DNA from 2 places in the Metasolibacillus sp. FSL K6-0083 genome. Region 2 is predicted to be linked to the other one. Evidence: riboswitches for the same ligand, from Rfam matches in the RefSeq annotation. Region 2 holds a riboswitch; the other holds the start of a gene.
The links. A riboswitch is a leader RNA that binds a small molecule or an ion and turns the genes downstream of it on or off. The one in region 2 is predicted to bind FMN.

Region 1: it holds a riboswitch for FMN, as region 2 does, so the genes downstream of both, ribD (bifunctional diaminohydroxyphosphoribosylaminopyrimidine deaminase/5-amino-6-(5-phosphoribosylamino)uracil reductase RibD) here and MHB51_RS05925 (ECF transporter S component) in region 2, are expected to answer to the same signal.

Annotation. Positions count from the first base shown of each region.
Region 1 is NZ_CP152046.1:657,801-674,152, forward strand. It holds gene MHB51_RS02975 (right-handed parallel beta-helix repeat-containing protein) at 1-1,684, shown strand, start outside; gene MHB51_RS02980 (MDR family MFS transporter) at 1,977-3,419, opposite strand; gene MHB51_RS02985 (nucleoside deaminase) at 3,935-4,327, opposite strand; gene yfkAB (radical SAM/CxCxxxxC motif protein YfkAB) at 4,361-5,482, opposite strand; gene MHB51_RS02995 (dynamin family protein) at 5,544-7,352, opposite strand; gene MHB51_RS03000 (GNAT family protein) at 7,706-8,236, shown strand; gene ribE (6,7-dimethyl-8-ribityllumazine synthase) at 8,355-8,819, opposite strand; gene MHB51_RS03010 (bifunctional 3,4-dihydroxy-2-butanone-4-phosphate synthase/GTP cyclohydrolase II) at 8,835-10,022, opposite strand; gene ribE (riboflavin synthase) at 10,038-10,670, opposite strand; gene ribD (bifunctional diaminohydroxyphosphoribosylaminopyrimidine deaminase/5-amino-6-(5-phosphoribosylamino)uracil reductase RibD) at 10,680-11,711, opposite strand; FMN riboswitch at 11,811-11,928, opposite strand; FMN riboswitch at 12,011-12,129, opposite strand; FMN riboswitch at 12,212-12,330, opposite strand; FMN riboswitch at 12,413-12,530, opposite strand; gene MHB51_RS03025 (NADPH-dependent FMN reductase) at 12,726-13,268, opposite strand; gene MHB51_RS03030 (FMN-binding negative transcriptional regulator) at 13,541-14,191, opposite strand; gene MHB51_RS03035 (PLP-dependent aminotransferase family protein) at 14,309-15,694, shown strand; gene MHB51_RS03040 (serine hydrolase domain-containing protein) at 15,957-16,352, opposite strand, start outside.
Region 2 is NZ_CP152046.1:1,225,672-1,242,023, forward strand. It holds gene MHB51_RS05880 (PLDc N-terminal domain-containing protein) at 1-113, opposite strand, end outside; gene MHB51_RS05885 (helix-turn-helix transcriptional regulator) at 110-1,231, opposite strand; gene MHB51_RS05890 (aconitate hydratase) at 1,323-1,670, opposite strand; gene MHB51_RS05895 (YolD-like family protein) at 1,645-1,995, opposite strand; gene MHB51_RS05900 (UV damage repair protein UvrX) at 2,070-3,323, opposite strand; gene MHB51_RS05905 (MFS transporter) at 3,438-4,628, opposite strand; gene MHB51_RS05910 (ABC transporter substrate-binding protein) at 4,721-6,388, shown strand; gene MHB51_RS05915 (hypothetical protein) at 6,554-6,733, shown strand; gene MHB51_RS05920 (GNAT family N-acetyltransferase) at 6,772-7,221, opposite strand; gene MHB51_RS05925 (ECF transporter S component) at 7,276-7,860, opposite strand; FMN riboswitch at 8,119-8,295, opposite strand; gene MHB51_RS05930 (hypothetical protein) at 9,750-10,967, opposite strand; gene MHB51_RS05935 (RNA polymerase sigma factor SigX) at 10,967-11,494, opposite strand; gene MHB51_RS05940 (ATP-binding protein) at 11,660-13,432, opposite strand; gene MHB51_RS05945 (response regulator transcription factor) at 13,425-14,141, opposite strand; gene ccsB (c-type cytochrome biogenesis protein CcsB) at 14,823-16,055, opposite strand; gene MHB51_RS05955 (cytochrome c biogenesis protein ResB) at 16,052-16,352, opposite strand, start outside.

The sequences.
Region 1 (16,352 bases), 570 kb from region 2:
CTTTGAAAAATTAACCTTTCGACATGATATTAAAATTATCGTTGAGGGCGCTGTTCTGTTTCAACAATGCTACTTTGAAGGAGACACACTTAACGAAGGTATAATCGTCTGTCATGGATTGTTGAAAATGACGGAATGCACTTTAGCAAATACGCCTATTTTATTAAAAAAGGGCAGTGAAGCGAGTTTGAGTCACTGTCACTTAACAGCATGTCCTGCCACACATATTACTGCAACAAACGCCCATCTAGAGCTTGTCTCATGTCAGCTTAAAGATGCGCAACATGCAATTGTACTAAAAGAAAGCGCCAAGGCGAGTATTCAACACAGTCATTTTACGAAACAGCGCTGTACACAGTTACTTATTGAAAGCACGAGTGAGCTTATTATAAATGATAGTACGATTGAGCATGGCGGAAACAGCGCTATAGATGCTAAGGATTGCTGTCAAATAAAGCTACAAAATACAACCATACAACATCATCGCGCTTCACAAATTGGGTTACAGGGCAGTGTATTGCATATGGACAATTGTAAAATCCAATACGGTCAAAAGTACGGCATACAACTCGCTTTGTTTTCTGAGGCCGCTATTTATAATTGTCATTTTTCACAAAATTATAATGCGCATATTTATGGTAATGACCAATCTGCATTATTCATTCAAACGAGTACTTTACATGGTTCTTCAAAAATTGGTGTGGAGCTACATAAACAAGCTGTTGCTCATTTTTCTCGTACAGCGTTTAAACATAACGAGCTTATCCAATTATTATTGTCAGAACGGTCAAGCGTTTCCGTTGAACAATGTACATTTTGCACTGGACAGCTAGGTATCGTAGCACAGCAACATTCACATTGCACTTTGCTACGTAGCGTTGTCAGCGGTCATATTCAATCAGCCATAACAATTGACAATAGCGAGCTTATTGCGTTCGACAATCAATTCATAAGAAATGACGGCCATGGCTTAACAGCGCAGCAAGAAGCGGCGGTTATGATTGAAAATAACCACTTTTCAGATAACAACCTATCACATATTAATGCAACGCAAAAATCAAGTATTACTATTCATAAAAGTAAATTCATTCGTGGTAAAGGTATGTATATCGCAGATTCCTCTCTATTATATATGACAAAAAGTACAGTTTATGACGAAAATCATACACAAATTACAGGAAATAATTCGACAAAAATTTATATTGTCGACTCCAAGCTTAAAAATGGACGTTTTGAAGCCATTAAAGCGGCTAATAATTGCTTCGTCCACATTACACGTAGCATCATATCCGCGCACCTTTTGCAACAAATTGTGCTTCATCATAGCTCACTTGTCATGCTTGATAGTACCATTGAAAAGGGGCTCCGAAATGCACTTACGCTTACGGATTCTTGCGATGCTCGCATTGAAAATTGTCAAATTACAGAGCATAAAGACACACAAATTATCGCGACGCTACACACTAAGATTAAGCTGCTGCAAACACAGCTGTTAAACCAAAATACAATAAATATAGCTATTTCCCACTATTCTAAAGCTTCTATTGAGCACTGCAAGATAACGAATAATAAGCAATTGGCAAATGTGCAAGCAAGACATTTTTCTGAAATGACCATTCAGCATTCAAGGATTAACAATAAAGATAGTCAGCATCTTTTCATTGATGAGGCTAGTGGAAATTAAATATGAATATTCGTTCTGTATTTATTCATCAGCTACGCCTTATCTAACCCTTTTCTAAATTTAGCTTTAGGTACACATTCTGTGGCTAGGTTAGTAGTTGATGGATTTTCTTTCACCGTATGCATTTATTAGAGGTCCTGTCATCTATATGAGGGAGGGGGTTCTATACCTGTCTCCTTGCTATCGGTACGAAAACAATGTGCTCCTGCGGTTACCCGTCTCAGAAAAAATTACTGAAAGAAATTAAAAATGGCTGCCAGAAAAATAATACATTTTCTGAACAGCCTTTATTTTAAATCCGCATTTTTGACTTTGTCGCAATAAAGAACGAGAAAATAAATGCGCATACGGCGAATAATAGAGCCGCTATATAAATATAGCTAACCCCCCCAGCAATTGTTTGCTGTAAAAAGCTAACTTCATCTGCACTAAAGCCGCCCTTTGCAAATTCACCATTTAATTGAATTTCCCCTTTTCCTAACGAGGCCATCTTATCACTTGTAATCAGGTTAAAAATCATCCCGAAAAAAGCTGCACCGATAGCTTGGCTAAATGTATTTGTAAAAGAATTCAATCCAATTGATGTACCAAGCTGCCTCGGATCAGCCACTTTTTGAATGGAAATCATTAGCATAGGCATAATAAAGCCCATCCCAAGTCCGACTAATGAGGAGCCGATATAAACGCTCAAATCGCTAGAGCCGGCAGTTAATCTGGCAAGTAATATTGTACCAATAGTAAGCAATATCGTTCCCATTTGGATAATACGTTTATTCGTTAAGCGCCCGATTAAATGACCTGCCATAATCGAATTGACGGTCCAGAATATTGACATCGGCGTTAATAATAAACCAGCCTGTGTGGCATTTTTACCGAGTACACTTTGGGCGAATATCGGAATATATACTGTAACTCCAATCACAATTGACATCGCACAGAGCGTTAAACCGTTAATAACCATTAAACGCCCATTTTTAAACAATGTTAATGGAATGATTGGCTCCTCTGCCTTCAACTCCACTCTTATAAAAGCGGCTAAAAATCCAAGTGCTACTGCATACATAATAAGTGAGCTACTCTCGAACCAAGCCTGCGTTTTACTGTTGTCGATAATCACATATAAAAGCGCAACCATCCCAATTGTAAATAAGACAGCACCTAAATAATCAATTTTCCGCTTCACTACCTCCAATTGCTCACTGTAATGCTTGGCAATTAAATAAATAGAAGCTAACCCAAACGGCACATTGATGAAGAAAATAAAATGCCATGAAACTTGATCGACGATAAAGCCTCCACATAAAGGACCGATAACCCCAGATACGCCCCATACCATGCTTAAATAGCTTTGCCCTTTAGCGCGCTCTTTTTCCGTTTTAAATAACTCCCCAACCATCGTTAATGTAATTGGTAAAATGGAGCCGGCCCCAATCCCTTGAACGGCGCGGAAAACAATTAATTGCTCCATCGTTTGCGCTAACCCACATAAAATGGAGCCAACTGAGAAAATAATAATACCGATAATAATCATTCGTTTACGTCCAAATAAATCGGCCAGCTTACCAAATATAATTGCTGCAATTGCTGAAGCTAATAAATAGGCAGAATAAATCCAACTTATTAAATCAACGCCTAATAAATCAGCGGTTATACTCGGAATGGCTGTACTAACAATTGTTCCTTCAATTGCAGCTAATGCTGTTACGAGTAGCAATGCGATAAATACTTTATTCATTTTGTCACCTTTACCTTTCCTGCATGTCATACATTAACAATTTTAAGGAGAAAATGAAAGAGGAAAGATAAAAAAAAACGCTAACAGCGATTTTTTACATTGCAGGATGTATATGCGGATTTCCAGCTTTCGTAAACTAAAACGGAAATCTTTGTTTTGACAGTGTATTGACGGTAAGGTTTTTTATTTCTTCCTTTTTGCTACAACACTATCGCTACTGTCCGAGGGGCTGTCCAAAAAGCCCTGCATAGCCGGCATTTTGGACAGTAGCGATGATGTTTCGCAAAATGGAGATTCATATAAACAGAAAACGCCTCTTTTAAAAATGGGATGAACACTGGCTTTAGCAGTGTTATCCTTCAGTAAAAGGGAAGCAATGAAAACATTCATTTCAACGCGGTGGCAAAACAAAATGGACTTTTCGGACAACTCCATTAGACAGCGCCTAGTATTCTCTATTTCAATAAGCTAAATTGGTGGTCAAAAACTAGCTATGTGCGGCTTGCCTCTTAGCCCTATAGCTTACGAATTTGCATCATTGTCCGCTTTGCTTGGGGAAGCTTTAGCTCCTCATAAATAGCGGCAGACAAGCCACCTGGAACGCAAGGATTTGCATAATATACTTCTGAAATATTTGTTAAGTACATTGTACCAAGACACATTGGGCAAGGCTCCCCGCTCGCATACATAATATAGCCCGATAAGTCGAATGTTTTTAGCTTTTGGCAAGCCTCCTTCACTGCCAATGTTTCTGCATGTGCTGTCGGATCAAATGTTGCTTCTACATCATTTACCCCTACTGCAATTACTTCTCCATCCTTGACAAGCACCGCCCCATAAGGTTGCTTGCCTTGTGCAGCATTGTCTTCTGCAAGCTGAATCGCTTGTGCCATAAATTTTTCATGCATACAATTCTCTCCCTTCAATAGCGTTGAAATTTATTAGTGACCAACACCTACAGCTCGCACTGTTCCACTTGTAAATTCTTTTGTTGGATAGTACATATTTTTTACAATAATATTTGGCCCTAAGCATTTTACTGCTGGGCAATGGCAATTAATACTGGATGAAATATTCGTGCTTAGCCATTTCTCATAAATATCTTCCAATGAGGCAGTTTGAATATTGCCTAATGCGGAGCCATCATCAGAAAAATCTGATACCGATACATCACCTGTGAAAATGTTCAAATTCATACGTGAACGACCGTCTACATCATTACGAATCGTAATATTTGACGCATTGCGGATACGTGCCAGCAAAGCTTGGTCAAGCTCATCTGTACTACATGGATAAAACGGCAATGTGCCAAATAAAATCCAAATATCTTCATTGCGGAAATCTAGAATTTGATTGACAGCAGCTCGGTACTCATTCAAATTAATCACATCGAGTGCGCTTGCAAAATCGCTTGCATACATTGGATGTATTTCGTGGCGCTTACAAAGCATTTCATTTGCCACTTCATCATGAATTTTCTCGATAAATGGTAATGTATTGCGATTTAGCATCGTTTCTGCTGATACGAATAACCCGCCCTTTGATAATTCACGGGCATTATCAAAAATATTACGATATAGCTCGGCTCTTTTTTCAACAGATGGCTTTTGTTGCATCATCGCAAAGCCTGTTTCTACAAATTCCTTTTCATCGCACCAATTATGTGAAATGTGCATCACATCCAAATAAGGTGCTACTAGCTCATAATGCGACATCGGTAATGTTAAATTAGAATTGATTTGCGTTTTGATGCCGCGGTTTTTGGCATATTTTAGAAGCGGTAATAAATTATCTCGAATGCCTCGTTTTGTTAAAAGAGGTTCACCACCTGTAAAGCTCATCACACGTAGTGTTTCAACACGGTCAAGTTGTTTAATAATAATCTCACTAGGAATTGCAGGTGCTTCCTTTGTTTGTAGCGTGTAGCCAACAGCACAATGAGCACAGCGCATATTGCATAAGTTCGTCGTTGTGAACTCAATATTTGATAAGGTTAATTTGCCATAGCGATCAATATCATGATAACTCTCCCATTGATCATGAGGTTTATACAATGTATTCATAAAAAACTCCCTTTCTACATATACGATTTTCGCATAGTTTAGGGAGTTTATCAATTACGCCTTATAGTAGTTTTTCGGGAAGCTCTGGTAGCTCCGCTGATACGACATCCGCCTCCGTTAAATGCAATGGCTGCAATTTATACTTTGAATCAAAATCACATTTTATAATTGTATGCTCATTCAATAATGTTGGCATTTGCTCGTTAAGCTGCTGATGAGGTAATGATAGTGCCGCAATGGCATCAATTGTTGCTAGTGTGCTTTCAAGCTGCCCTGCTGATAGCAAAATATCCTCGCTCTGTAAAAATGGACGAATCGCATCGCGCACAAAGTTTTGTGCCTCAACAATGCAAGTAAATTCATTTAATTTATCGGAATAGGACTGCATAAATGTGCGCTCTCTTAGCTGTTGCCTGCTTAAATCATTCACTTGCTGCAAAATTGCTTGTAATCGCCCACCTGCTAGTGCAGTAATATGATTTTGCACTGTGTATAATTGACGAAAAATATCCTTTTCCTTTTCTTTAATTATTTCAAATAGCGTGGCACATTGCTGCTGTAGCTCATCAAGTCGGCCAATCTGCTCTGTAAAATAATCAGTTAGACTATTAGCGTTATGCAGCCCTTCTACAAGAGGTACACTGTATGTTTTTTCAAATTGCTTATCGACCTGCGCAAGTAACTGTGCATATTCTGCATGGCATTTTCGATAATCACGAACCGCCTCTTGATAAGCAATAGCCTGCCCCTCAAATTGTTCAATCCTATCATCACGTAAATACAATTCAGTTGCTAAAACTTGTAATAACTGATATAAAGTTTGGACTGATTTTAACACTTGACTAGCTTGCTTGTACTCCTCTTCAAATTCAGCTAAAATCGCCATATCTCGCTGTTGCAGTGAAAACTCTACATTGGCTTCCTCTACGTATTTCTTTATGCTTTCAAATGCAGATAAATAAGGCTCCCGCTCTGGAATCATTGCGAATTCACTATACAATCGAGTTAACCATCTGCTAAAGCGCTCTGCCGTATGCTGCATTTTTTTTGCAGGATTGTGAGCAACCTCTTTCACTAGTTGAGCAAGCTGTGTAATATTTGAATCAATAAGAAGCTGTGTATTATTCGTTTTTTTCGCCTCAATTGCCTGCAAAGCAGAAACACTAAGCATTTCCTTACACAGCTCTCCGTATCGCGCTAGCTCCTCTTTCATAAAATCGCTAGTGGTCGCCGCACGCTCATCGACAGCATTAACAATAAAGTATGGCTTTATATTTTGTTCATTCATTTTAACTAATAAATTATATTCATCTAAGGTTGCAGCAGAGCCATTGCGCAATACCCAAAATACTTCTTGCACCCGCTCCAACATGACGTTGGAAAAATAAGCAGTATTATCCGCGCCTACTTGCAACGCAACCGTATCCACAATTGTTGCATGCTGCAATAACTCATGCTGAATATAAACTTCAATATAATCTAAATGCTCTCGAATAATTTGAGCACTAAAAGTGTCGCCTGTTGTTAGTAACTGGATTTTATCAATATCGAATGTCGCAATCATGCCATCATAAAAATATGCCTTGACACATTCACGCTCACCGTACTTAATCAATGTATTAACACTAGTTGGATTTTTCGTACTTACAGACAGTAATTCTCTCCCTAATAAAGCATTAATAAGTGTCGTCTTTCCAACACGCTCTTTTCCTAAAAAAAGCAATGCTTCTTTCTCGCGAGCGTCCTCAATAATTAGCTTTAGGCGCTTCGTTGTATCAGTTATATATGTATTTTGTTCTAACATAACATGCAGTGGCTTCATGCGCTCAATAAGTTGATGTAATGAATTTGTTTCCATATTTCGCTCCACTCTCCCATCTCTTTTTAGTGCGGTGACGTAGCCCCTCTAGTTACTATTATTTATGGCTACTTTTAATGATAAGTCTAATTTGCTTAAAGATGAAAAGCAAAAAGACCTAAATATGAACCACGTAAATGATAATAATAAAATTTTAGTAGGACAATACGCATAAATGTACAAATTTTGATAATCATTCATTGTTTGCCAGCTTAAAAAGAATGCAGCAAAAGCAATTTTAATTAAAGGCTAAAAAAAATTTTATTTTTTGCTATAATACAGTTATTCCAATTTGAAGGGACTGAACTATGCGCGGATGACAATATTTTTTATTCAACCTATAAAAAATATTGGAGGTAAAAGTATTGATAAAAGAATTAAACACCAAAAGACTGCATTTAAGAAGAATGCAAGTTTCAGACTCACACAGCTTATTTAAAATTTGGTCTGACCCGGATGTAACTAAATTTATGAACATTTCTAATTTCACAGACGAAACACAAGCAAAAGAAATGATTGAGCTCCTAGAAAATTTAGCTCAGGCTAATAAAGCAATTCGCTTCAGTATGATTGAAATTAAATCCCATGAAATAATTGGTACTTGCGGATTTAATTCAATAGACTTCGAAAACTCGAAAGCAGAAATCGGTTATGATATTGCTAAAGCCTATTGGGGCATGGGTTATGCTCCTGAAGGTATTAAAGCATTGGTTCATTATGCTTTTGAAAACTTAGGGTTGAACAGAATCGAAGCAAAGGTAGAGCCTAGCAATGCCAATTCAATCAAAGTACTACAAAAACTTAATTTCACATTTGAAGGAACGCTTAGACAATACGAAAAATCTAAAGCAAGCTTTATAGACATCAATATTTACTCGCTCTTAAAAACAGATTAAAATGAAATTTATTAGGCTGTCTAAAAAGTAGTGTCCTAACTTACTTTTTAGACAGCCTTACCGCTTGGTAATTCAGAGAATTAGAGACCCAAGGCTTACATATTGAAGTTATCCTAGCTTAAAACATTTTTGATAAATTAGCCATCTCAATTGCAGCAACTGCAGCATCATAGCCTTTATTACCAGCTTTCGTTCCAGCTCTCTCAATTGCTTGTTCGATTGTTTCGGTTGTAACAAGTCCAAAAATAGTTGGAACACCCGTTTGTAGACCTACACTAGCAATTCCTTTTGCGGACTCGTTGCAAACGTAATCATAGTGCGTTGTAGCTCCACGAATAACTGTACCAAGTCCGATGACAGCATCATATTTTTGAGATTCTGCCATCTTTTTTGCTATAAAGGGTACTTCAAACGCTCCCGGTACCCAAGCAACATCAATAGCATTTTCCTCTACGCCATGGCGTTTTAAACCGTCAATTGCACCGGCTAATAGTTTATCATTAATAAATTCATTAAAGCGTCCAACAACAATACCTATCTTTAATCCTGTACCTACAAGCTGTGCTTCAAATGTTTTTACCATCAATAATTCCTCCTTTTATAATAAATGTGCCATCTTCTCTTTTTTTGTATTTAGATAATTAGCATTTTCTTCTACTAACCCAGCAACAAGGGGTACACGTTCTACTACTTTTATACCGTATCGCTCTAGCTGCGCTACTTTATCTGGATTATTTGTTAATAAACGAATTTGTGTTACCCCTAATTCTATTAGCATTTGCGCACATAAACTGTAATTGCGTAGTTCACAAGCAAAGCCAAGCATTTCATTAGCTTCTACTGTGTCAAAGCCTTTTTCTTGTAATTCGTATGCTTTTAATTTATTTAATAACCCTATTCCTCGCCCCTCTTGCCGCATATAAAGGATGGCCCCTACTCCTTCCTGCTCGATTTTAGCAAGTGCTAGTTGTAACTGAGCTCCGCAATCACAGCGTTTTGAATTAAAAATATCGCCTGTTAAACATTCAGAGTGAACACGTATTAGCGGTGCTTCTACATTGGACAAATCCCCTTTAACAACAGCAACGTGCTCCTTAAAATCAATTGGATTAGCATAGCCAATCATTGTAAAATCACCATAATGTGATGGCAGTTGAATTGCTGCTTCACGTGAGATAATTAGCTCTTTTTTAAGACGGTATTGAATTAAGCTTTCTATCGTAATAAGCTTCATATTAAAATCTAAGGCCATTTTTTTTAATTGGGGTAGACGAGCCATCGTGCCATCCTCATTCATTATTTCACAGATAACCGCAGCCTTTTTACTTTCACTAAGTATTGCTAAATCTACCGCTGCCTCTGTATGTCCAGGTCTTTCGAGTACCCCATTCTTTTTTGCGATTAAAGGAAAAACATGCCCCGGACGACGGAAGTGCTGTGGCTCCGTCTTATCATCAAGCATTTTTTCGATAGTTAATGCTCTTTGAAAAGCACTAATTCCTGTTGTAGTATCAATATAATCAATACTTACAGTAAATGCCGTTTGATGCTTATCCGTATTATTTGTAACCATTGGCTCAAGCTGAAGAGTTTGCGCTATTTGTAAATCAATCGGTGTACAAATTAACCCTTTTCCATACGTTGCCATAAAATTAACCACATCGGGCGTGGCATATTCAGCTAATGCAACAAAATCGCCTTCATTCTCACGATTCTCATCATCTACAACAATAATCACTTTCCCCTGCTTTAAGTCAGCAATTGCCTCTTCTATCGTATTAAACATAATATTATCCCGCCTTTAAAATCCATTTTGTTGTAAAAAATCCTCCGTTAACGTTGTTGATTTTGTTTGTAGCTGCTTGGCAATGTATTTTCCTAATAAATCTGTTTCTATATTGACTAGGTCACCTTCACGTTTAAATCCAAGTGTTGTCTGATTAAATGTATGTGGAATAATCGAAATCGTAACCATTTCTTTTTGTAAATCAAATATTGTTAAACTAATACCATCAATTGCGATTGACCCACGTGGTATACAAAGTGCAGTTGATTCATGAGATGTTTTTATATCAAAATAAACTGCATTCGCGAACGAACGTTTACGTAAAATAGTCCCTACCTCATCAATATGCCCCGATACGAAATGCCCCCCAAAACGCCCATTAGCAGCCATAGCACGCTCTAAGTTAACAACGGAACCTATTTGCAATTGCGATAGTGAGGTTGCACGGACCGTCTCAGGCATAACATCTGTCGTGAATTTCGTATTTGTAAAGCTTGTTACAGTTAAACATACTCCATTTACAGCAATGCTATCGCCAACTTTCAAATCTGCTATAACTTTTTTAGCGCCAATTGTAAGAACGATTGATTCCTGTCCTTTTGCCATTTTCTCAATCGTACCGAGCTCTTCAATAATTCCAGTAAACAACTGTACACCTCATTTCATCATCATCGTTAATTTAATATCTTCACCAATTTTTTCAACTTTAGTAAAAGTAAACGCTTCTTGCAAAGCAATTGTTGTCATTGAAAGCGCATTTGTTCCTAATAGCTTGGGCGCAATGTATATAATCATTTTTTGTACGAATTGCTGTTGTAAAAAGGCATCCGCCATTTTACAGCCAGCCTCAACATATAAAGTCATAATCCCTTCATCTGCTAGCTTTCTTAATACATTTCGCAAGGAACAATCCTCTATCACAAACGTACGAACACCTGCTAATTTACGAGATTTTGTTGTAAAAAGCCAAGTTAGAGCCGTTTTATCATTAAAAACTTTCGCTGAATTTGGTACTTTTCCATCACGATCAATAACAATTCGAATCGGTTGTTTGTTTGAGGTACTACAACGATTCGTTAAGCTTGGGTCATCAATGCAAATCGTATTTGAGCCTACTAAAATAGCATCATGTGTTGACCTTGTATAATGCACATCCTTTTGAACAAGCCTACCCGTGATTGCAGTTTGCTTCCCTATCTCAGCAGTAATTTTACCGTCCAACGAAATGGCTTGCTTTAATGTAACGTAAGGTAAACGATGTGAAATATAATAAAAAAATGCTTCATTTAATGCTTTTGCCTCTTCTTCACATAGTCCTATACTTACCGTAATGCCCGCCTCCTCCAACCTTCGAACTCCCCGTCCAGCTACAAGTGGGTTCGGATCCAGCGTCGCAATAAAAACATGTGCAACCTGCGCTCTAATTAGTGCCTCAACACATGGACCTGTTTGCCCAACATGGCTACATGGCTCAAGTGTAACGTAAACCTTCGAACCCTCCGCTCTCTCACCTGCAATTTTTAAGGCATTAATTTCCGCGTGTGCCTCTCCGAATTTAAGATGAGCACCAAAACCTATAATCTCCTCATTTTTTGTAATAACACACCCAACAAGTGGATTAGGAGAAGTTTGATTACTACCTGATTTTGCCAAGCTCAAAGCGAATTGCATAACTTGTTCGTCACTCATTCAGTCACCTCCCTTTGAAAAATAAAAAGCCACCTTAAATAGGGGGCTTTTACGAAGAAGGCGTCACTAAATAAACTAGCACCATAGCTAATTTTTTTCGCCTACCTTCTCTCATCCAGACTATTACTGTCGGCTCCGGAATTTCACCGAATCCTGCTTAAAAAAGCTCGCGGGCTATACCGCCGATTGGGACTTGCACCCGACCCCGAAGGAATTTATTCAATTAAAAAGACCCCACTTAGAAATGTGGGGTCGTTAAAAGGCATCTTCAAATAAAGCCACACGAATGTCGCTTTTTTGCCTACCTTCTCTCATCCAGACTGTTACTGTCGGCTCCGGAATTTCACCGAATCCTGCTTAAAAAAAGCTCGCGGGCTATACCGCCGATTGGGACTTGCACCCGACCCCGAAGGAATTTATTCAATTAAAAAGACCCCACTTAGAAATGTGGGGTCGTTAAAAGGCATCTTCAAATAAAGCCACATGAATGTCGCTTTTTTGCCTACCTTCTCTCATCCAGACTGTTACTGTCGGCTCCGGAATTTCACCGAATCCTGCTTAAAAAAAGCTCGCGGGCTATACCGCCGATTGGGACTTGCACCCGACCCCGAAGGAATTTATTCAATTAAAAAGACCCCACTTAGAAATGTGGGGTCGTTAAAAGGCATCTTCAAATAAAGCCACACGAATGTTGCTTTTTTGCCTACCTTCTCTCATCCAGACTTTTACTGTCGGCTCCGGAATTTCACCGAATCCTGCTTAATAAAGCTCGCGGGCTATACCGCCGATTGGGATTTGCACCCGACCCCGAAGGTGATATTTATGCTGGCTTTAATTATACAGCAATAATGCAAAAAATCTAGTCTATCAAAAGAAACGTTTTTTATTTTATGAAATATTAAAAGAAAGATTTAAAAAATGTTTTTAGTCGAAGAAAATGCATGCGCTTCTCTATAAAAGATTATATTTCAAAAAACAGCAATGTATTACGCTAACGTTCCCCTCATAGCAGACCTACCGAATTGTAGATAATGCTTTTGACCATGAAATTAATTGGTCTAACATCTGATTTACTGAATCTGCCTGAACATCTTTCGGTTTGAAATCTGTTCCGTTTTCGAAATCTGTAAATAATGAAAGAGCTGGATGAACACGCACATCTGCTACTAACAGCTCTCCCATAATACCGCGCAAATGCTCCGCAGCACGAGCACCACCTACAGAGCCATAGGAGACAATTCCTGCTGCCTTGTTATTCCATTCTACTCTTAAATAATCAATCGCATTTTTCAAAGCGCCTGTAATAGAATGATTGTACTCTTGAACGATAAATACAAACCCATCTTGTTTTGCAATAATTTCTGACCAGCCCTTTGCCCCAGATGCATCCTGCCCCGGCTCACCTAATAAAGGCAATTTGTAATTAGCAATATCGATTACTGTATAGTTTGCATCATTTCGTTGATTTGCAATTTCCTTTACCCATTGTGCTACCTGTGGGCTTACACGTCCTTCACGTGTTGAACCAATAATAATACCAATATTTAATGCTGTCATTGTTTGCTCCTCCTCATGTTTTGAAACGAAAAATTTGGCTAAAAACCCGATAAACAACGCCTCCCCTACGTCAAAAGACCCTCTAACAGTGAGCGTACTTCCTATACATGCCATTTTGCTATTAGCACAAAAATAGTGCTGATAGAAGTTAAAAAATTATACCTATTCTATTTTCCCCAAATTCACTTTTTATATTCAAAAAACTTACATTGAGTAGGGGCTGTCAGAAAGGGTATTCCTTTTCTGACAGCCCCTATATGACATATTAGTTTTCACTGTTCTTTCTGAGCAGCATTTTTATTGCCTCTAAATTCCTCTCTTTTCTTCATTGCTTCTGCCATACGGTGTGAATCAGCGTTCGGCTCATTTTGTAGTTGCGCTACAATATTTCGATAATCCACTTCATTGCGATTCTGGCTCATTTTATACGAAGCTTGAACTTCTCTTATTTTAATTTTAAAGCCAACAATCCCTTTAAGTTCAGCTACTAATAACTCAGGGGAAAGTGTATCCCATAAAATCGGATTTTCTCGATTAGCCTCGTATTTTTCAAGCAATAATGTTAAGTCCTGTACTAGCTCTTCTTTGTCTAAAATACTCGCCTTTCCATATACATGGACCGCTTGGTAATTCCAAGTAGGAACATTTTCATGTCCATACCAAGAGGAAGAAATATACGCATGAGGCCCTTGGAACATAACAAGCACTTCCTTGCATGCTTCAAAAGTTCTCCACGCGGGATTTCCATAAGCCATATGGCCAGTAATAAAATAATCTTCCCCTTCCTGATTTAGCAATAAAGGAATATGTGTCGCTATTGGTATTTCATTTTTTATTGTAACTAAAGTTCCAAATGAATTTTCATTAATAAAATTTGTAATTTCTTTAAAATCCGTAACCTTATAATACTTTGGTATAAACATGCTTTATTATCCCCTTTATCTATTTAATCTAAGCTATTAAAAAAATCATACATTGTTCACTGACATAAAAAAAGGTACAATTATAAACAAATATGCATGTCAGGAGTTATTATATAAATGAAAAATACTATATTTATCTTTAATAATACTTCACCTAAATATAAACAAATTTATGAGCAGTTCAAGTTGTATATTGAGAATGGTGACATTTCAATTAATGACCAGCTACCTTCTATTCGTGAACTCGCAAATTCACTTTCAGTAAGTAGGAATACTACACTTACAGCCTATGAACAGCTTATGGCTGAAGGCTATATTCGCAGCGAAGGTCGCAAAGGGTATTTTGTAAATAAAGTAGATTCATCTTTGTTTCAAAATAATTTGATGAACATCAATAATAAAGAGCTTGAATTAAAAGAAAGTAAACATATTCTGATTGATTTTCGTGCGGGAACAGTAGACCAACAGCATTTCCCCTTGAAAATTTGGCGAAGAATGACGAATCAAGTTTTATATACACAGCAAAGCTATTATTATGGAAACCCTTTTGGTGAACATTGTTTACGTGAACAAATTGCCACCTATTTATTTCAATCTCGTGGTGTAAGGACAAGTGTTGATTCAATAATTATTGGTAGTGGAACACAACAAATGTTAATCAATCTCATCGAAATTTTAAAAAGGGAATTTTCTAGTATTATTGTCGAAGACCCAGGCTATGATGGTGCAAGAGAAGCTTTTAAATTCCATAATTTGTCCATTGAAACAATCCCCGTCTTTAAATCAGGTGTCGATTTCTCAAAATTAAATGAACTGTTGTCTCGCCTCATTTATGTTACTCCCTCCCATCAAAGCCCTCTTGGTGTTAGTATGTCGATAAAGGAAAGGTTAGAGCTCATCCAGTGGGCTAATAGTAAAGAAGGTTATGTAATAGAGGATGATTATGATAGTGAATTTCGCTATACGCAGCAACCATTTCCGGCTCTTGCCTCTATTGATTCAACAAGAGTTATTTATTTAGGTAATTTTTCTAAATCATTTCTTCCTGGAATACGTATTAGTTATATGGTACTTCCAGAAATGCTGCTATCGAACTATAAAAAACAGTGGTCAGCTTTCGAATGCACTGCCTCCCTTCTACACCAACTTGCGATGGCTAATTTTATGCAGGAAGGTGAATGGAATCGACATATTAAGCGAATGCGCCTCGTTTATAAGCGAAAAATGCAATGCATTACTACGGAATTAAGAAAACATTTCAAAGATACGATTTCAATTATAGGAGAGCAATCTGGTTTGTTTGTATTAGTGAAAATACACTTAAACCTTACTGAAGAATGTTTAATTAACCGCGCATCTTTACTAGGAGTGAAAGTGTATCCTACTTCCATTTATTCAGTACAAAATCATATAGTTGAACCAGCTATAAAGCTTGGATTTAGCAATCTCTCGTGTGAAGAAATTCAGTTAGGTATTCGGCTTTTAAAAGAAGCTTGGACTTAACCATTATGAAATCCGAATATTTCGATAATTATTTATGCTAAAGTTTGATTAAAAAAATCCTACAATCTAGTATTTAACAATAAACAGAAAGAATCCAGCTTGAAAAAAAGATTAATCAAAATGGATTCTTTCTCAGCAAATCTTAGTTTTGTTTTTACAAAAAAAGTTGAATTATTTCGTAATGGTGTTGCTTAGCAATCGTGCCTCTTTGTGGAATTTCATATGCATTTGAGTATCCCTGCAACACCTTTTAATTATAATGCTATTGCATTGTTAATTTTATAGAACATTTATAAACAGTATCTCCAAAAGACCGAATGTCGCTTAAATAATCGTATCCTTTAGGTGAGCCGTAACGGTTGAGCATTCTTACTGCTACTACGTTTTCCTCTGGAATGACGAGCAAAGCTACATTGGTGTAGCCAAGTAATTGATAGGAACCTTGTGGAACTGTATCGCCTATTTGGTTAAAATTAAGGTTTGTGTTTTTTACAAACCATAAAAATCCATTCTTCTGAATAGGAAGTGTTGGGTTGGGAGTTTGAATGGATGTAGCCATTTGAATGATTTCTCTAGGAATAATCTGTTTTCCTCCCCATTTCCCTTCTGTTAAATGAATGTAACCCCATAAAGCAAGCTCCTGTGCAGACACATACAT
Region 2 (16,352 bases):
CCATTAGTTGCATAAATACGCTTTAAATCAATCAATGCAACAATCATTAAAATGAACTGCACGACTAAAATTGGCGCTACTAATGCCCAAGGTATTTGTTGAAGCTCACTCACACAATCTCCTCCTCAATTTGTAAATATTGCGCTACTCTATATAGCATCTTTTGTAATCTTACATGCTGCACAACACTTGCAAAAACAGGCTGCTTTGTAATACTTGCAAGTAAATCACGCTTAATGGACTGCTCATCGCGTGGCGCTTGTGCACCGAGATGAATATTGTTGGCAATCCAATTATCTAGCAGGTAAAAATAGCTATCTCCACGTAGCTCGATTGGAAATTTAATATTTAAGCATATTTGACAATACTTCTCTAACATTTCGATTGCCTGTTGCTCACGCTGTTGCTGTATATAACCTGCCGCCGCCTGTAAATAAAAGACAAGCCCAGCATTCATATTTAATCTTTGAATTGTAAATAACTGCAACATTGCCTCAACTCGTTGAACAGTTTCATCAAAATGACTTGGATTCTCTACTTCATATTGCAATAAATTTGTAGCACTGCTAATTGTGCCAAGCATATGCTGATACATGCTCACCTGCAATATTTCCTTTGCCTTCTCTTGATTGCCACGCATCGATAGTGCCATAGCAATAAGATGCTCCGAGCCATATTGCATACGCGCCTCTTCACCTAAAATTTCTAGCACTTGCTCAAATTGCCCCTGCTCCAGTTTGACATAGGCTAACAGCATCTCTGCTTCATAAATAACCTTCACATCACTACAATGCTCCATAATGCGCTGACATAGCTCATCTACTCGCTGTAAAATCGCTCCAGAATCATCTGCCTGCTTATAATAATTCAAATATAGCTGTGCCATTTGTAGAAGAAAAGGAAAACACGCATAATATTCCGCAAGCAATTCCTCCATCTCTTGTTGTACTTCAGCAAAGCTATGCTTGTTAAATTTTTCGGCTAATGTCGCATACACTTTTCGCATATGTGCCTTTGTCATTTGTGGTTCATAGCCTAACAATGCATCAATCGTCATATTAAAATAAGTTGCGAGCTTCGGCAACAATGTAATATCTGGATAGCTCTGCCCCTTTTCCCATTTCGATACCGCTGCCTTTGACACACCTACATACTGTGCCACCTGCTCCTGTGTCACGCCTAATTCTTTTCGTTTCGTAGCTAGCTTTATAGCAAATTGAAAATGCTCCATCCTCCCGCCTCCTTACTTTCATTATAAAAAACCCTCGCCCAATTACCTAGCGAGAGTTTGTTTATTTTCGTAGAACAAGTCAACCGTTAGTTTACTCAAAATAAAGTAAAATCAACCGCTCTACCTCTTTTTTTAATGTTTGATTGGCATAGCGTATTGTTAAATCCTCACCTGATGTTGCCAGTATCACATCACAAAAATATTCATTTACTTTCACAAGTTGCACAAAGCGTATGCCTTGTTTCTTCAATAATTGCTTATGTGTCTCGTATTCTAAGCGCAATTTTTTGACGAGTTTCTCCATAATATGTGTATAAAATCTATGCATTTTTAATGTAGACAGCAGTGAAAAATCATACTGTAATGTGCGCATTGTCAGCTCTAAAATAATAAACTTATGGACCAACTGACGCTCATTGCAGTGAATCATCATACTCATCCATTAATTGTGCTGAATAAAGTGAGGAAATAGCAATTCGCTTCGTTTGCGTAGATGTTGTAACAACTAGCTCCTGCATTTCCTGCTGGTGCGCTGTAATAACACCGATGACTTCATGAAAAGACGACCCCTGCCATAAAATAAGGCAAATTATTGCCTTTGTTTGAAGAGCGTATTGCACAGTTTGTTGCAAATGCTCTAACTCCCATTCCGCACGTTCTAAAGGATACTCTTTCATCTGCTCCTTTTCTAAATTGCGCAGCATTTCCATATGCTCGCTCAGCATCATGGCAGACCATTTTTTATTCCCTCGGTCACGCAACATCACGTTCACTCCTTTATCCTATATTAACAACCTGATGAATTAAGCCTCTGCATAATTGAATTTAACAATTTACTTTATTTTAAATGTCCACCGACAAGTTGCTCACGCTGCATGGCTGTGCCACTTGTCGTAAATGATACAGCTCGCAGTAATGAGGTAGCGCCAAAACGCTCGCGAATCGCATCCATGGTATAGCCAAGCATTTGCCGTTGCTCTTTTTGCTCATCAAACAAATCGAGCTGAATACTGCCATGTGGCTGTAAATTAGATAAACGTACAGAAAGCTGACGCACAGGCTGTTCTGCAAAATGAATGTTAAATAGCTCTTTACAAGTTTCATACATTTTCATTGTTTCATTCGTCGGCTCAATCATTGTTTTAGAGCGATAAAAGTTTTTTTCCAGCGCCGAGCGGCTATAAGAAACGCCAAGCGAAACAGTTGCTCCAATATAGCCAGCCATCCTTGCTCTTTTTGCGATATCCTCGCACATCTCCAGTAAAACAATTAAAATCTCCTCATGCGTATGGTAGTCACGCATAAGCATTTGCCCTTTGCCAAAGCTCATCGGCTCCTTCGTATCTGGCTCCTCAAATGTCGATAAATCAATGCCCCACGCATGATAATACAATTGGTTTCCTATAATGCCAAACTCATCTTCAAGCATTTTAAGATTCGCATGTGCTAAATCATAAACACTAAAAATCCCTTTTTTATTTAGAGCATACTCCATACGTCGTCCAATCCCCCACATTTCCGATAGTGGAGCAATGGGCCAAAGCTTTTGTGGCACGTCCTTATAAGTCCATTTCGCAAAGCCTGTTGCTTTCGCCTCTAAATCGAGCGCTAGTTTTGCCATTAACATATTTGGACCCATGCCAACAGCGGACGGAATACCAAATTGATTGTATATCGCTTGCCGAATCGTCATCGCTGTTTCTTCTGGTGCACCCCATAGCTTCTCAGTACCTGTTAAATCAATAAAGCTTTCATCGACACTATACACATGAATGGCTTCACGCGGAACAAATTGCATGATTAACTTCGTAATTTCTATCGACATTTGTAAAAAGAAATCCATTTTCGGCTCAAATAGCTTAATGCTCGGATGATTTGGTATGTCATAACGTCTATTGCCCGTTTTAATATGGAAATGCTGCTTCATCGGTGGTGAGGCAGCGAGTACAATGCTGCCTGCTTGATGAAGATTTCCAACAATCGCAATCGGCTCCTGCTCCACATCAAGTCCTTCCAACATTGCGATACAGCTTGCATAAAAGCATTTCATATCGATACAGACAATTACGCGGTCTGGACAATTAGCATACAAATTAACCACTCCTCCAAAGAACGTTTGTTCTTATTTTACGAACATTCGTTTGTTTTTACAAGTGGTATATATAGGAAATAGGATTGTCAGAGCATATACCCGACAATCCTAAAATTACTGTATTGTACTGAATTGCTGTTTTGTCAGCACAATATAAATAGCAAAGACGATACAAGCTGAAAGAAGGAAAATATACGGAATTGGTAGCGTCTCCGCCCATACTCCTCCAATAAATAAACCAGCAGGTAGTGCAAGCTTCATAAACATAGAGGATGTGCCTGCAACACGTCCCAATAACTGATTCGGTGTTGATTCTTGACGAATGGCTAAATAAATAATATTGATAATGATTGTTGTACATGTACGAATAGCCAATAACATACCAAGCTGCCACCAGGTTGTCGCAAAAAAGAATAACAGCAGCACGAAACTATCGATTAAATAAATTGTCGTAAAAATTTTGCCGCGCGTCCATTTTCTGCGTAGAGGCTGAATAAATTTAGCACCTATAAGACCTCCTATAGCAGCAATTGAATACATAAATCCAAGCTGCTCCTTCGTTTCCTGTAGCACATCAACTACGTAAAAAACTTGCACCCCAATGACAAAGCTCGTCGCTAAATTGCTAAATAAAATAGCTATCGTCGGATAAAATAATGTTTTATTACCGAATAGCTCGATAAATCCCTCTTTCATATCGGCTAAAATAGATTGCTTATGCGCTCTTTCCGGTGTTGGTGTCGCGTCTAATAAAAAAACACTCAACCAAATAACAACTAACGAGAATGCATAAACAATAAATAAATAATCATAGGCAATAAAAACGAGCAACATCCCTGCAATTGCTGGACCTACTATTGAAAACAGCGTATTAATAAACGAAAATTTAGCCTGAATTTCAGTCATCAACGACTTCTCAAAGAGCTGTGGCACAATCGCATGTTGCGCATTCCCAAATGTATAGCTAACAGTTGCCATGAAAAAACCTAAAATATACATATGCCAAAGCTGCACGGTATCTAACAAAATAATGACAGTTAACAATGTCGCAAGCACCGCTTTAATAAAACCTGTATATTTAAGCATCCTATTGCGATTCATACGGTCAACAAGCACCCCTGCAAGCATGCCTAGCAAAATATTCGGTAAAAAATCAATCATACGCATCGTACTCATTGCCAGTGCCGATTTTGTTAAATCATATATAAAAAGTGGCAAAATAAAATTATAAAGCTGGTAGCCTATCGTTGATGCGATTGTCCCTATGTACAACAATAAAAAATTACGATTATGATATAAATTCATCTAAGCACCTCCTGCAATTTAGTGTAAAATAAAAATAGAGGAACAAAAAGTGAGCACTTTATTTTTATTGTTCACCTTTTAAAGGAGGAGCTATGTTTCAATACATTTTAAAACTATATGGGCGTTTTGAAGTCGGACAAAGTAGCACAACATCTATTGCAGAGTTAGCGCAAATATGGAGCTGCTCTGCACGCTATGCGAAGGTGCTTATAAAAAAATGTGAGGAACGTGGATGGCTAAAATGGCATACTACACAAGGTCGTGGGAAAAAGCCTACAGTGCTTTTACAGCTAACAAAGCTAGAAGCTATTTATTTAGCATTCGACCATTATTGGGAGCAGCAACAATTTAAAGAGGCCTATGCACTATTACAAGAGCACGATGTAATTTCACATCCACAAGTAGAAAATTGGCTACAGCAACGTTACGGCTTTTCAAATGAGGAGGAACGCGATGTTTTTCGCTATCCTTATCCAAATATTCAGCTTCATTATGACCCGTTAAACGGCAACTCTCGGCACGATATGCATTTTTACAATCAAATACATGAGCCTTTATTTGTTTATTGTATAGAAACAGAGCGTGTGCAACCTAATTTAGTCTACGGCTATCACACAAGCGACGCAAAAAAATGGACTTTTACATTGCGTAAAAATATTTACTTTCACAATGGAACAAAGCTCACAAGCGAGGATGTCATTGCTTCCTTAAAGCGCGCTTGTATGAGAAAACTATTACCAGAGGCGCGATTGACTGTGACAAGCCCATATCATTTTACAATAGAGCTTGCACAGCCAACAATGCTATTCCCTCGTATACTATGTAGTTATCGCTTTTCTATTATACCTGTAAAATGGATTGAAGAAGGTGCAAAAGGCATCCCGCCTGGTTGCGGTGCATTTTATATCGCTGAGAAAAATGAGCAACATATGCGACTCTCCGTATTTCCGAAATATTTTAAGCAGCGACCATGGATTGATGATGTGGATATTCTTTTTACAGAAAACATTCAACAGTTTGGCATCAGTGCACTTCCTTTTGCTGCACATATAGCACAACAAAAAATCGTTTTTCAAGAGCAGGGAGCCGATTTTATTATATTCAATGCGGCACGTGGGCCATTGCAGGATGAAAAGTATCGACGTGCATTATTTGAGGCAATTGATGCAGCAAGCTACTGCTTAACAGAAGAAGGTGAAATAATAGCCACTAGCTTTTTAACGACAAATAACAGACAACAGCAATCACCGCTTCCGCTACCGACACTTGATTTTCCTTATTTACGTATCGGTGTACAGCAAATTCGGCCACATGCCAACCATTTGCGGGAAGCACAAATTTTAAGCTCATTTTTAACAGCCCATCACATCCCACACGAATTAACACTTATGCCTTTCCATGCATCGGCAGACTATTGTGTACAGCATTACGATATTTTTGTTGGTGGTATTGCAATTGGGGATGACAAGCTACTTGGCTGGTTATATGGATTAGACAGCGAGCGCTCTCCTATTAGTGCTTTTTCTAGCAATGCGGAAGTGCAAGCATTGCTCCAGCAAGCAACTATGTGCCAAGATGACAGCCAAGCAATGAATCTGTTATATAAAATAGAAGAACACTTAATTAACACCTTTACGCTAAAATTTTTAGCACATCGCCAACACGTATTTTATATAAGAAAAGACCGTCCATTTTATAATATTCAATTCGATACACATGGCAAAATTGACTATCGCAAAATTTATCAAAAACAAATGTAGCGTCGCAATAACGAGCTTTGCCTCTTTTTGTATATAAAGTATCGAAAATAGCCTATAAATAATCCGATGACGGAGCTGTCTGAAAAGTCCATTCTTTTTGACACCTCATTGAAATAAATGTTTTCGTCGCTCCACTTTTACTGAAGGAGTACACTGCTAAAGCCAATGTTCATCCCATTTTTAAAAGAGGCGTTTTCTGTTTATATGAATCAACATTTTGCGAAACATCATCGCTACTGTCCAAAATGCCGGCTATGCACGGCTTTTTGGACAGCCCCGTCAACAAATATTTTAATTATTGTAGCTACCGTCATCGCTCAAAGTCCAAGCCATACGACTAGATAAACGGAAAATGAAAACACCTCTAGACAGCTTGTTCAAACTTAAAGTACAATTTCTAACCGCATCATGTCTACACATTGAATTCCGTTTTCAAAAATCGGCTCATCATAATGCTGGATAAAGAAATCGCGATCTACGCCAACTATGCGAAAGCCACATTTTTGATAAAGCGCAAGCTGATCAATGCTAGAATTACCTGTGCCTAGCTGAATTGTCTTATATTGTGCCATTTTTGCACTTTCAATCGCATGTAGCACAAGCTGCTTACCTATTCCCTGCCCTTGCCATTGTTCATCTACTGCTACATTGACAAGCTCTACGGTATGTGGTCTTGTTGGTAGCAACACATAAACACCAACTATTTGTCCATTACGCTCTGCCACATAACAGTATCCACGTTTTATATAATCAATTACAATTTCTTCTGATGGATCCGCTAATAAAAGCAAGTCCATCGGTAGTTGTTCATTTGCTGTGAGCATTCGAATCATTTTTATTCACTTCCTTATAAAAAAGCCGAGCTTATAGAGCAGCTCGGCTTGTGATTATTTTAATGATAAATAGGTGGACTGCTGCTTGTCAATCCATGTTTTCATCGTGCGGAATAGGAGCAGCGCAACAGTTAATATAATAATCCCTTTAATAATATTGAACGGTAAAATACCAAGTACAATTGTCTCATACATATCAAATGAGCCCCAGCCTAAGAAATAAGTATACATTGGTAAAAACACAAAATAGTTCAGTATACTCATACCAATAGACATCACAAACGTTCCTACTGCTAAACCTACTGCTAAGCCAGGAATCGTCTTGAATTTTTTATAAAAATAATAAGTTGGCAAAATGAACAAAATACCTGTTACAAAATTCGCCATATGTCCTACTGGAACACCTGTTGGGGCTCCTTTAAACAGCCAATCTAAAATATTTTTAATCAATTCTACTACAATACCAGCAACTGGTCCCATTGTAATCGCTGCAATCAACGCTGGTACATCGCTAAAATCAATTTTTAGAAATACTGGAAACCACGGCAGTGGAAAATCGAGCATCATTAATAAAAATGAGATGCTACTTAGCATTGCGATTGTTACAGTTGAACGTAACTTCAAGTTTTGCTTACGCATAAAAAATCTCTCCTCTTTGCTGATTCACTCTTGCAAGAAGAAAGGACAGTCCTATGCCATTCACGAAAAAACCCTTATACAATAAATTGTATAAGGGAGAAATAGGCAAGCTTAAAAAAGTCGTATTACTAATTTCGACCATGCTTAAAAAGCATGCTGCCAAAGCGTTTTTGTCATAAATTTCCGCATTTAAACAAGCCTATATTACCAGACTTTTTTAAAGCAAAATACGACATTTCCGAGAAATGACGACTGCGCCTTCACCTTCTCCCATCCAGACTATACTGTCGGCTTTGGAATCTCACCAAATCCTGCACCGCAAAAGCGGGCTCGCGGGCTTATGAAATACGAAAGCAATGACCTCCAAGTGAATGGTCGGAGATTGCGATTTCAATTACCGCCGGTCGGGAATTACACCCTGCCCCGAAGATGAATCAATATTAAATTTGTTGTTACACCCTCTATTATAAAAGAAACTTTTTAAAAGTAAACCCTTTTGCTTGGAATTCTTTTTATACATACCCTTACCGTTAGAAAAATCTGCGACATCCGCCGCAAATCTAACCAACACGATGTTAGTCACTCCGTCGTTATTTTAATATGGTCTTTTCTTAGACCGAGTTCCAATAATTCAGCAGGTGTTTGGACACCTGCTGAAAGAAGTTAAAAAGATTGAAATAGCCTTTTATAAAGTGAAACTTCAATCAGTAGGGTTTTCCCCACGGATTGTTAGTTGAACCAGTCGGGCTTTTACGGGCAGTTGACCTCCCACTTATCCTTCAGCCGATTTTCACTTAAGTCTGGAAGTGGGCGGTTTACTGCCCGTTAATGCGGGATAAAGTGAAACTTCAATCTGTGGAGGCTTTTCCCACGGATTGTTAGTTGAACCAGTCGGGCTTTTACGGGCAGTTGACCTCCCACTTATCCTTCAGCCGATTTTCACTTAAGTCTGGAAGTGGGCGGTTTACTGCCCGTTAATGCGGGATAAAGTGAAACTTCAATCTGTGGAGGCTTTTCTCCACGGATTGTTAGTTGAGGAGGCTTTTCTCCACGGATTGTTAGTTGAGGAGGCTTTTCTCCACGGATTGTTAGTTGAACCGGTCGGGCTTTTACGGGCAGTTGACCTCCCACTTATCCTTCAGCCGATTTTTCACTTAAGTCTGGAAGTGGGCGGTTTACTGCCCGTTAATGCGGGATAAAGTGAAACTTCAATCTGTGGAGGCTTTTCTCCACGGATTGTTAGTTGAGGAGGCTTTTCTCCACGGATTGTTAGTTGAACCGGTCGGGCTTTTACGGGCAGTTGACCTCCCACTTATCCTTCAGCCGATTTTTCACTTAAGTCTGGAAGTGGGCGGTTTACTGCCCGTTAATGCGGGATAAAGTGAAACTTCAATCTGTGGAGGCTTTTCTCCACGGATTGTTAGTTGAACCAGTCGGGCTTTTACGGGCAGTTGACCTCCCACTTATCCTTCAGCCGATTTTCACTTAAGTCTGGAAGTGGGCGGTTTACTGCCCGTTAATGCGGGATAAAGTGAAACTTCAATCTGTGGAGGCTTTTCCCACGGATTGTTAGTTGAACCAGTCGGGCTTTTACGGGCAGTTGACCTCCCACTTATCCTTCAGCCGATTTTCACTTAAGTCTGGAAGTGGGCGGTTTACTGCCCGTTAATGCGGGATAAAGTGAAACTTCAATCTGTGGAGGCTTTTCTCCACGGATTGTTAGTTGAACCAGTCGGGCTTTTACGGGCAGTCGACCTCCCACTTATCTTTCAACCGATTTTTCACTTAAGTCTGGAAGTGGGCGGTTTACTGCCCGTTAATGCGGGATAAATAGTGAACACTTCATCAAAAGCAAGAAGGTGCCTGAAAGCGGCGTATTCACATGCTATTCAGGTACCTTCTATTATATCGAGTGGTAATTCATTTGGCGCTACAGGGATTGGCTGTGGCTTTGTAAAATCAAAGGTATCCCATGCTGCTTGTATAATATTTTCAAAAACAACTTGTTGATGGAATGCGGCAGCTGTTAGCATAATAGCTTCTAGCATTTGCTTTGCTCGCCTATAATCTAGCACTTCTAAGTCCAATGGCTCTTCAAATTTTACATGGACATTATCTGTGACAGTTACGGTAAAGTTAATCCCCTCAATAATAGCGGATTCATACTGCTCTGTGCTGAATCCAACCATGCCGTAAATCGCCTCGTCTACATGTTCATATATCGCATGAGGCTGCTGTACATAATATTTTTTCCCTTGTTGTGTAAATAAATAATAGCTATAGTTTTGATTTAAAGGCACTGTTGCTGTTTCTATATTATCAGCATGGGCATTTTGCTCCAAAAGCACTTCCTCGTATTGAGGAAATGTTTCTCTTAATGTTTTGATGCTTTTTTTAGTTGAATAGCCCTCTTGATTTTCAAGTGCAATTATCAGCTCTTGTCCGCTTTCAGTAATTTCCCCTTCAATCGGATGAGTGTCCTCAAATCCGTACGCCTCTTCATCGAGCTTTGGTGCATATAAATTATACATATCAACTTGTGTAGGCTCCTCTGTACCAAAATCCTCAACAAGTTTTTCTTTTGGAATAATAATTGCAGATGGGATACTTACATCCTCGTCCCCTGCCAGACTAACAGTAAATACTTCCCCTTCACCTACTGCATCATCATAAATAGCAGTGGAATCAATCGGAGTCATTGCACGTGCTTCGGACATATCCTCCGTTGTTGAAAAAGTAGTTGCTGCCTCTTCCTTAGCTGTCTCCTTTGCAGCATCAGCTTCACTGGTATGATTGTCAACATTTGCACGATCGCTAGCGTAATTTTCCATCTCCTGTAGCGCAACATCGCTTCCCTTGTCAGTTTCTTCTCCAGTCATCGTTAAAAACATAGGAATACCAATTGCACACGTAACAGCAGCTGCTGCTACAAAGCTTGTAATACGTTTATATGAACGACGCACAGTTTTTTGAACTGGCTGCTGCTCTTCAAAAGCACCTGCAGCTTGGAGTTTTGCAAAAACATCCTCTTTGGAACGGTGGTCTTGGATTTTTGGTGCCTGCATCAAAAGCTTTTCAATATTTTCTTCATCCCATTTCGTCTTCATCACGAATTTACCTCCCTTCCATCCTGCTCTAAAATACCCCGCAATGTTTTAATTGCGCGATGCTGTGTCGTTTTCACTTTGCTCTCCGTCCAGCTTAAAATTTCAGCCGTCTCTCCAATCGACAAATCTTGAAAATAACGCATAACGATGACCATCTTTTGATCACCAGTGCATAGCTCTAATGCCTCTAGTAGCTGACGCATATCCTCACTCATTTCTAAAAATTGCTCTGGTGTACGAGCTGGAGAAACGAGCTGTTCACTTTCCCATTCAAAGGCATCAAACGTATGCCTTTCTCGCACATTATTTTTGCGAAAATAGTCGATAGCAACATTTTTAGCGATAGAAAAGAGCCATGTTTTTTCCGAGCTTTTTCCTTCAAATTTGTCATAAGCTCTCAACACACGAATATATACTTCCTGTGAAAGATCCTCTGCTATAGATCTGTTTTTCACTAAATAGATTAGGAATTGGAATACATCTTGGTGATATTCATCATATAATCGATGGAAAATGGACTCTTTCATCCATTCCACCTCCATCCTCATAAAATTAGTCGTACATCCAGTAAAAAAGTTTCATTTTATATATTGGGAATTTCTTCTTATTTTAAACTTTAAAAATTCATAGTTCACCTTCTTAAATAGATAAAGGGTGTGGGAAAATCCGATTTCCCACACCCTTTTATTCTATTACAATGGCAAATAAAAAGTAAATGCAGTTCCTTCTTTTTCAACGCTTGTTACCGCAATATTTCCATTATGTGCCTCAACGATATTGCGGGCAATCGCTAAACCTAGCCCTGTACCGCCTTTGGAGCGTGTTCGCGCTTTATCTGCTTTATAAAAACGCTCAAAAACATATGGTAAATCATCTTTTGGAATACCAATTCCTGTATCTCGCACTTCGATTTTTGCATAGGATTTTTCATAAGTTGCGGACACTGTTACAGCACCATCAACAGGTGTATGGCGCAGTGCATTGTCAACCAAGTTTGTCAACACTTGCTCAATGCGGTCTTCGTCAATATTAATCACTACATCCTCTTCGATATTCGTGATGAAGCGCAAATCTACATGCTTTTCCTTTGCTACTTGTGCGAATTTTTGCGTCATGCGCTCAAGCACAGGTACAAGTGGAATGAGATTTTTATATAAGCGCATATGTCCTGATTCCATTCGTGCTAAATCAAGTAAATCTGTGACAAGTCGTCCCATTCGCTGTGACTCATCATAAATAATTTTAATCATTTCATTGCGCTCATCTTCATCGATAACTACGCCATCTAAAATAGCTTCAGAATAGCCTTGCAGCATTGCAATGGGTGTGCGCAATTCATGTGAAACATTGGCAATAAAATCAGAGCGTAGCTTTTCTAAACGATGCTGCTCTGTTTGGTCGCGAATAACAGCTACTGCACCACGCACAAGCTCCCCACTATAAAGCGGGCTAATGGCAATGCTATAGTAGGAGCCATCCATTTCAATTTCTTCTTCAATTTTATCCTCAAAATCGAGCACATGGTCAAGCATATGATAAATTTCAGCAGGAATAGGCTTTGTGCTCTGTGCCCCTTTCGCAACAAACCATTTTTGCAAAAGTCGCTCTGCTGGCGGGTTGCTAACTAAAATCGTCCTGTCACGATTAAACGTAATTACAGCATCTGTCATCGATGTTAAAATACTCGATAGCTGCTCTTTTTCTTGGTTAATTACTTCTAAATGATGCTTCAACTGACGCCCCATTTGGTTGAAAGCAACAGCTAACTGTCCAATTTCATCATTTTGTGTTGTCGGCACTTGTGAATCGAAGCGGCCTTTTGCGATTTCAAAGGCATACTCACGCATCTTTCTTAAAGGATAAGTAATACGACTTGATAAGAAAAAGGCAAAAAACGTCGTTAAGACAAAAGCAATAAGCGCTGAAATAAAGACAATTTTTGTCGTTTCCTTACTTGTTTCATGCATGGCATCTGGATTTTGATAAATAAACACTGCACCATGTAAAGCCGCATCACCCTTTAATGGAAACGCGAGTACAACGTATGTTTCCATCTTATCTTCATTCTTTTGTGATGGTAAAATCATTTCCTGCAAAATTGGCTGGCTACTTGCATAAATATTTTCGAACGCTTTATCCTGTAAAATTTGCGCTTGTATACCCTCTTGATTAATTCCTTCTTGAATGGCATAAACAGCACCATCAGGATTTTCTACAATGAGCGCATTTGTCCCCTCGTGTAATACACTGCGAATAATTTCATAGGGTGAATTATCTGTTAAATCGCCATCAACAATGTTCGCAATTGTCGAGGCAGTTTGGCGCAATGTCTCTTCGGCCCTGGCACTATGATAATTTTCTAAAAACTCCAGCATGAACACCGTGAAGATAAATAATACAAAGGAAACGAGAAGCAATATGGTTCCCCACAGCTTCCCGACAATACTATTCCATATTCTATTCATTCACAACCTCAAATTTATAGCCTACGCCCCAAACCGTTACAATCATTTTCGCTGCGCTTTCAGACACGCGATTTAACTTTTCACGTAAACGCTTTACATGCGTATCTACAGTACGTAAATCACCGAAGAAGTCGTAATGCCATACTTCTTTCAATAATTGCTCACGGTCAAACACTTTATCAGGTGATTTAGCTAGAAAATAAAGAAGTTCATATTCCTTCGGCGTCAAATTTACTTCTACACCGTCTGCAGTAACACGATGGGCATCATGGTCAATCGTTAGATGTGGAAATACAACTAAATCTTTGGAAGTCGAGCCATTTGAAACAGGTGCAAATGCTGCTGAACGTCGTAAAATAGCTTTTAAGCGTAGCACCACTTCGCGCGGGCTAAATGGTTTCACGATATAATCGTCAGCGCCAAGCTCAAAGCCTTGTACACGGTTTGCTTCCTCACCTTTTGCTGTCAGTAAAATAATTGGTGTTGTTTTCTTTTCACGAATTTCTTCACATACTTGTAGACCATCTTTTTCAGGCATCATGATATCTAAAAGAATGCAATGGTAATCATGTTCAAATGCCTTTGTAACTGCCTCTTCCCCATTTTCAGCCTCATCTACAATATATCCTTCACGCTCTAAGTACATTTTTAATAGACGGCGAATACGATCTTCATCATCTACTACTAATACAGAAATATTTTCAGACACTGGTGTATCCCCTTTCCTACTTTCTACATCTTCTATTGTAACGTTTCAACACCAAATTGAAAAGGAAAGGAATGTCCTAATACGACATAATATCACATATTTAGCGAAACGCTTTATGATTATTTTTTCTGGTGATACTTCAAAAATAGCGAGTTGGTTAGCTTTTCTAGGGAAAGTAGCTCAAGCGTGTTAATTAGCCTTTATTTCACAGAGATTACCTAGTAATTCATTGATTTCCGTTACGGGGGATGCGGCTTCCATTAATTTATTTCGGTGAATGCCGAAATAAATAGATTTTCAGCTCGAGGTCAACACGATGTTGGTCATGGAGGCGTTGCCACAGTACGTGACGACCTTAGCCTCCTTACCTTTGATTCCAATGGAGTCGCCCCTTCACTCCAATCAACGAGTGTATGCCTATTGAAAGGCATTTCCCCCTATAAACACGCTAATAAATAGACAATATTTACATAATCAACAGGTTTGAAAATATATATTCCTCAAATACCAAAAAAGGCGAGATTTGAACAGCGCCCCCTTTACTTAGAGGAACTACTGCTAGCCTCTATGTTTTCATATTCCCAAAAGTACTCTCTGCCTCACCGAACTAACATTTTATCTAAACAGCAAACAAAAGCGTCTAAACAGCCGGCAACTGCACGGCTGTTTAGGCGCTCCTTACTATGCATATGAATGTAAGCCAGCGATAATTAGGTTAACGAACACCAAATTAAACATGATTATCGTAAAACCAATTAAAGCAAGCCATGCTGATTTTTTACCTTCCCAGCCTTTTGATAGGCGTAAATGTAAAAATGCCGCATAGAATAGCCATGTAATTAAAGCCCATACCTCTTTAGGGTCCCAACCCCAGTAGCGTCCCCATGCTTCTTGAGCCCAAATCATGGCAAATACTAATGCACCTAATGTAAACATTGGGAAGCCAATTAAAATCGAGCGATATCCGATTTCATCCATAAGTGGCGAATTTGCCTTTTTCACTAATGGTTGAAGTATTGCCGAAATTGAGCGACGTGTAATTAAGCGAATAAGCAAGTAAATAACAGTACCAAATATTAGAGAGAAAAAGACTGTTGTCAATTTTTTAGCATTCACAAGTGGAGGCATCTCTACTAATGGTTGGAATGATTGATTTTCTTTAGCCACAGGCTCATATATTTTATTCTCTGCATCAACTAGCTCTACTTCTACATATTTATTCATCCCAAAGATAGCGGGCTTATGATATTCAACTCGGCTTGTGTTACCCTCTTTATCGACATATTGATATGTTGCACTATAGCCCATTGCACCAAATGTAACAGAAGACACAACGAAGCCAATGACAAGCACTAAAGAAAACATAACTGCTTCTAAGAAAAAGCGTTCCTTTGAAGCTCTTTTCACATCTACATGCTTTAATAAATAAACTAATCCTGCAACGGCGCTAATCGCTAATACAGCTTGAGAAAGAGCAGCCGTAATAACATGAATTGTTAGCCAATGACTTTGTAATGAAGGAACTAATGGACTAACCTCTCTTGGGAACATCGCAGCATAGGCAATAATTATAATAGCAATTGGCAATGCTACAACCCCGATTACAGCTACTCTGTACATAAAGTAGCTTCCGATAAATGCCCCAACAATAAACATACCTAATGCTGTCGTAAATTCAAACATATTACTTACAGGTGCATGTCCTGTATACATCCAGCGTGTAATAAAGTAGCCAATATTTGAAACAAAGCCAATAATCGTTATCGTAATGGCTAGCTTGCCCCATTTCTCAGCAGAGGCTGGTGCATTTTTTACTTTTGATGGTTTAATTGCACCACCAAACAAGATTGTAGCGATTAAATAACAAATGAATGCAGCATATAATAGATAGCCGCTTAACTGAAGTAAACTCATAAGGAGTTGTCACCTTCCTTTTCCTTTTGTTCTTGTTCTTTTTCTACTTGGTCCACGTATTGTGGTAAATAAGCATGTGTTGTAACAGCGTCTAAGTCTTTTTTCATGCTGAACCAGTTTTTATTTGTATGTGCAGCAAGACGCACTGTCCCATCCTCTAACTGCTCCACCCATAAACGACGGTGGCTCCAATATGAACCGATGACAACACCTAGCATAAAGATGAAGCCCCCAACAAATAAAATTGGAATCGATTTATCTTTGCGAATCGTCAAGCCGGACATATTGCGTGTTTCC